One region of the Anaerocolumna sp. AGMB13020 genome, then DNA from elsewhere that is predicted to be linked to it. Evidence: a T-box and tRNA genes for the amino acid it is inferred to sense, from the RefSeq annotation. Region 1 holds a T-box; the other holds one or more tRNA genes.
The links. A T-box is a leader RNA that pairs with one kind of tRNA and senses whether it is charged. The one in region 1 lies ahead of gltX (glutamate--tRNA ligase), so its partner is inferred to be a tRNA-Glu.

Region 1 (3,186 bases):
TTCTACCAGAAAAAATATATTTTTGCCATAATCTCGGGTATAATAATTCTGGCAGGAGTTGCAGGATGTTTTACAAAAGGAATCAGACTGGATACCCAGTTTACCGGAGGTGCAGTATTAAGCTACTCTGTATCCTCAGAAGCCGATACAGAGTTGATTCAGCAGGCGGTTGAAAAACAGACCAACAGGCCGGTGACGGTTCAGATCAAAGAGGATAACCTGACCGGGCGTAAGAGACTTTCCGTAACCCTGGCTGGTAACGACGGAATGTCACCAGAGCAACAGGCAGAGGTGACGGAGGCTATTAACGGTACAATGGAAAAAGCAGACGCCAAATTGTCTGAAACCTTTGTAGTGGAGCCTTATATCGGTGCAAAAGCCCTTAAGAATGCAGGGATAGCAATAGCTCTGTCTACTCTATTCATTGTAATCTACGTGTGGATAAGATTTTCAGCCATATCGGGCTTGTCGGCAGGAATAACAGCCATGATTGCACTGCTTCATGATGCACTGGTAGTATTCTTTGCTTTTGTACTGTTTGGAATACCCCTTAATGATGCCTTTGTGGCAGTAGTACTTACGGTTATCGGGTATTCAATTAACGATACCATTGTTATTTACGACAGAATCCGTGAGAACAGAAAGCTCGACCAGAAACTGCCAGTTGTTAATCTGGTAAATGAAAGTACCACACAGACGTTGGGAAGATCCATCAATACGTCCTTTACCACAGGACTATGTGTCCTGATTATCTTGATAGCGTCCGTTGTGTTCCATATAGAGTCTATTATAGATTTCTCACTGCCGATGTTCTTTGGTATTTTAACAGGCGGGTATTCTTCAATCTGTGTTGCCGGAACCTTATGGGCGGCCTGGGAAAAACGTAAGGAAAAATAAATCTATCTTGACGGTAAAATCTGGTTGTGATATTATGTACAGAAATAGAAAAAGGCATGGAAGAGAATTAGTATATGTTGAAGGCGGTTCACAGAGAGAAGACAGAGGGTACCCTCAGGCTGAGAGTCTTTACCGAAGCAATATAGAAGAGGTCTTGGAGCTGTGGACTGAACAGGTTATCTCAGTAGGTTGCACCGGAATTTCCACCGTTAGAAGGAAAGCAGTATCGATTGTTATATCCGTACTGAGTGAGAGCAAGGAGTAATCCTTGAATTTAGGTGGTAACACGGACTATAGTTCGCCCTAAGCTGATTGTTTAATTGGCTTAGGGTTTTTTTATGTCTGAATTTCTTTGAAAGGACACATTAGTAATTCCAACAGCAAAACTTTAAAACTGTACTACGAAAGGAGTAAGCTATGTTAAACAAATTATTAGCTGATTTACTATTTCCACAAGTTACTTTTACATCAGAGGACATGGAAAGACGTTACCCGGAAAGAGGGGTTTCTGATGAGAATATAATAACCCGAATAGGACCAAGCCCTACCGGCTTTATCCATCTTGGAAATCTATACAATGCAGTAATAGCAGAGAGACTGGCTCATCAGAGCGGTGGCAGCTTTTATCTGAGAATCGAAGATACAGACAATAAGAGAGAGGTAGAAGGAGCTGTTGATATAATCATTTCAGCCATGAAGTACTTTGGTATTTATTTTGATGAAGGTGCTGTCATGGAGGGGGATAATGGCCAGTACGGACCTTACAGACAGCGCCAGCGAAAGGAAATCTATCAGGTGTTTGCAAAGCGGCTTGTGGCGGCAGGAATGGCATATCCCTGCTTTTGCCGGGAAGAAGAGCTGGAAGAAATAAGAGAAAAACAGAAAGAGTTAAAACAGAACATAGGATATTATGGAGAATGGGCAGTCAGCAGGAAATTATCCTATGAGGATATCAAGGGCAGGATTGAGAAAGGAGATTCTTATGTACTGCGGTTTAAGTCGAATCCAGACGCTAAGGATACTGTTACTGCTTATGACGCCATTCGGGGAGAGCTGAAATTTCCTGAGAACATCATGGATTTTGTACTCCTGAAATCCGATGGCATACCTACCTATCATTTTGCACATGTAGTAGACGATCATCTGATGAGAACCACCCATGTAATCAGGGGAGAAGAATGGCTGCCTTCCTTACCCATGCATATACAACTTTTTGATACCTTGGGGTGGAAAAGACCTGTTTACTGCCATACAGCCACACTGATGAAAATGGACGGGAATTCCAAAAGAAAACTATCGAAACGTAAAGATCCCGAACTGGCACTGGCCTATTACCAGGAGGAGGGTTATATACCGGAGGCTATGTGGAATTATCTGCTGACAATTCTTAATTCCAATTATGAAGAATGGAGAGCTGCTAATCAGGACAAGAATCATTTGGAGTTTCCCTTTACACTGAACAAAATGAGCGGCTCCGGGGCTCTGTTTGATATGGATAAGATGAAGGATATCAGTAAGGAGGTCTTAAGCCGTATGACGGCTGAGGATTTGTATAGCAGTTTTCTGGAATGGGCGAAAGTCTGGAATGAGGATTATGCGAAGGTGTTGATGAATAACAGAGAGCTCGCACTGAAAGCACTTGCCATAGGCAGAAATACTGCAAAGGTAAGAAAGGATCTGACTAATTGGAAACAGACCTGTGAGTTTATGAGCATGTACTTTGATGAAACGTTCAAAAGGGAAGAGGAACTTCCGGCAAATATACCGGCAGATGAAAGAGCGCAATTCCTGCGTCTGTATCTGGAGCAGATAGATTTTACCGAAGAGAAAGAGGAATGGTTCAATAAAGTAAAAGACATAACCCGGCAAATGGGTTATGCTACTGACAGAAAGGCATATAAGAAACAGCCGGAGGATTATAAAGGAAGCATTGTGGAGCTTACCAATCTGCTAAGGGTTGCTATAACTGGCAGAACGAATGCACCGGATATATGGGAAGTCAGTAGCGTATTAGGGAAAGAATGTGTAGTACAAAGAATAAAGACCGTAATTTGACGATTGAAATATGAAATTCGTTTCGTCATGTAGCTATATTAAGTTATTCGTAGCAGGATAAGGAAAGGTAAATTCATATTAATAAAGGAATAGGTGAAAATATCTGAAAAGGCTATTTTATCATACTGTAAATGATTGAAAGAGGGTATAGAACGGATTAGTGACATTCTTGGAATTGTTATTGGTTTGTATTAGTGTATAATTTATATATTAACTGCTTGCAGTAAACCAATG
Region 2 (3,186 bases), 1.1 Mb from region 1:
CTATATACTTATATAACTCTGTCATAAAACTGGTGCAAAACGCCAGTACTTCTCTATCAGATTTATTCTTTGGATCAAAATCAGAACCACCTTTACCGCCTCCTATGGGCAGACCCGTAAGTGAATTCTTAAATATCTGCTCAAAACCCAGGAATTTTATAATTCCGATATTAACGGAAGGGTGAAGTCTTAATCCCCCCTTATAAGGTCCAATGGCATTGTTGAACTGAACACGGTAGCCGGTATTCACCTGTACTTTACCGCTGTCATCTACCCAGGGAACTTTAAACTTTATCTGACGGTCGGGTTCAACCAGACGCTCCAGTAAAGCTTCCTTACGAAATTTTTCTTCATTCGCCTCCACTACAGGACGTAATGACTCCAATACTTCTTTCACTGCCTGGTGAAATTCTGCTTCTGAAGGATTTTTGCGAATCACCATATCAATAATTTCATTTATATAATCCATGCTTCTCCTCGCCACCTCTCTTAGCTGTATGAATTATTGTGGCCTACTCTTAAATTTTCATACAGCCTGAGCTGCCAAAGCCATACAATTTCCCGGCATCGTAGCTATACCAATATATGTAAAACAAAAAAGGGTAACACAAAGACAGGGTTACCCTTTGGCCTCGCTCAAAATAATTATAAGCGATATCTCGTTATTTTTCAACAGTTTAATTTGATGCAGTAATAAAGCTTCCTTATTATATGTAAAATAAATCCGATGCAGCAACTGCCAGCAGCAGTTCCTTGGGGATTGTTATTTTATATCTGTTCACTTTATGTTCTATCTTTTTGATATCTCTCAGATACGTTATTATACTGTTATAATTAAATACTTTTTCAACAAGGAAGACTCTCTTCGTAAAATGGAACAGGATTTCGTACTTAACACCATTTTCCAGATCTATAATACATTTCTCCAATACATTAAAAGAATCGTCGTGTTTCTTGATACATCGATAAACAACGGAAGCAGATATCCCTTTTTGCTTGAGCAGCTTTATCAGCGACAAGCAGATATACTCATGGGTATTGGTTTGAAGGTTTTTGTTCCTGTATTTTTTTGGTATTGACAGCAATCCCTCCATGAAAACCTTTATCAGGTCGGAAGATTTACTAAAATATTTTGTGTTCATATAGATCCTTCCGGTAAATGGGCCAAGATACATATATGAATTAATCTTTATAAGAGCTGTTGCATAAATCACTTTTATGGCGATCCAGCAAAATACTGTTATCGAAAAAGCCCAAACAGCTAATCTGGGAGCACGAAGCAAATATGTGATAATTGAACTATAGGATTTCAATAATAGTTCCAGTAACATCAGTTCAAGAAACAGAATTACAAAAATAAATAGATATAATTTCCTTAGAAATGCATAGATAACAGATAGTTTAATAATCTTCAGCATAACCCCCTCCTTTTACCTGGTGTCTTCCGTACGATTAAATAGTATAGTAATATCTTGTAATAGGCAATAAAAAATCCATAAATATCCAGACCACTGGCACCCCATAGACTTTCTAATATGCGCTGGTAAAAAAATAAGCCGCTACCAAGTGTATTATCATCACTTGATAGTGGCTTATTAACTAATTACCTATGAGCAGCTCGTAGGGGAATCGAACCCCTGTTTCCGCCGTGAGAGGGCGGCGTCTTAACCGCTTGACCAACGAGCCTTAAGAACAATATTTATAATATACTATCTCAAGGAAAAAGTAAAGAGTTTTTTTAATTTTTTTTATTTTTTTAATTATCCTGATAATTTACACTTCTTTTGCTATGTCAATTCTTTCACAAAAAACAGAATCAATTCATCATCATTTTCACAAGTTCCATAAGGTTCCAGAGGTTTGTCTTTATACCAGACTCCAGATCCATCGGGGATATACCCCCTCTTTACATACATTCTTTGTGCTGTTCCATATCCGATGTGCATGCCAACAGCCAGTGTTACATAATCACTGGCTTCTTTTGCAAGCTGCTCTGTGACATCCATAAGCTTATTACCAATTCCTCTTTTCTGAAATTGGATCAATACGTTAAAATCTACAATCTCAGGATAACCTTTGTCAGCAAAAGGCCCAACTGCCGCAGAAGGAAGCAGTGTGACATATCCGGCTGTACAGCCCTTATACTCAGCGACAATAACTTTTCTTATGCCGTCATCTTGTTCCTTATAATATTTTTGAAACTGCTCTGCAGGTTTATTCCATCCCTGACTGGCAAATCCCTGTACAAAAGCTTCCGTGTCAGTATAAGCCATTGAACGTATTAACAAACCATCTCCATTAAAATAAATCATTTAATCCCCCAAGTTTCTACATTAAACAAATAATTTCTATCGGCTACCAAACTATATTTTTTGTGAATTTTCTAACACGCTTCAACTAGTTTTTTTCTACAGATTCACCCTACTCCTCCAGAAATATTTCCAAATACCCCTGTACTCTTGCTTTGGGATAACGGTTTTCTAAAAGTCCGAACTCAGGGTCATAATATTTGCCTTTATAATAGACTGCCCAATGGCTATAACCCGGTAATAAAAGCTTCAGAAGACACACCTCTGGTAAAGGAGAAGAATTATCTGCTTTTGTCATGGTTTTTCCATGCCTTATTCCATAATGGGTAAGGGAGTCTGCTATTTCTTTTTTTGAGGTTCCTTTGTCATTGTTCATTAATTGTATAACCGCTTCCACAGTAACCCCTGCGAGCATTGCTACACAAGCCTGTCCGCATAAATACTCTGTAGGCTGCTTGATAAAATTAATTTCCATCATCTATTCCCCTCTCTCTTATAAAGCTTAAGTGATAAAACTACTCTTTTCAATAATATCCAAAGGTTATATGGGCCACCTTTGTAATCAGTGGCCCTTATACGCTCAACTTAATTATAGTTTTTATATTATAGATTCTCCAGCATAGTATTAACCATCTTATAAATATAGTCAAAACAGTCCTTGTTAAAAGGAGAACGAAGTCCGCATTTCTCTATGATTTCAGGAAAGGTCATTGTACCTGCTGCCCCCAAAAACGATAGATATCGTTTCCAGGCACTATCCATGTCCTCTAAGGATTCTGCAAAGAACTGGAAGGCCAGTGTCTGAGCCAGTGCATAGTCAATAAGATAGAAGGGCATTGCGTAAATAACCGTCATATCCTGCCACATACAACCCCAG

Region 2: it has a tRNA-Glu gene. The T-box ahead of gltX (glutamate--tRNA ligase) is inferred to sense a tRNA for this amino acid. The anticodon was not compared.

The regions. Positions count from the first base shown of each region.
Region 1 is NZ_CP136910.1:3,844,957-3,848,142, forward strand. Features, by position in the region: gene secF (protein translocase subunit SecF) at 1-897, shown strand, start outside; T-box leader at 946-1,206, shown strand; gene gltX (glutamate--tRNA ligase) at 1,315-2,952, shown strand.
Region 2 is NZ_CP136910.1:2,725,788-2,728,973, forward strand. Features, by position in the region: gene gdhA (NADP-specific glutamate dehydrogenase) at 1-469, opposite strand, end outside; gene R2R35_RS10980 (hypothetical protein) at 708-1,418, opposite strand; tRNA gene R2R35_RS10985 (tRNA-Glu) at 1,615-1,686, opposite strand; gene R2R35_RS10990 (GNAT family N-acetyltransferase) at 1,788-2,312, opposite strand; gene R2R35_RS10995 (hypothetical protein) at 2,422-2,787, opposite strand; gene R2R35_RS11000 (M3 family oligoendopeptidase) at 2,913-3,186, opposite strand, start outside.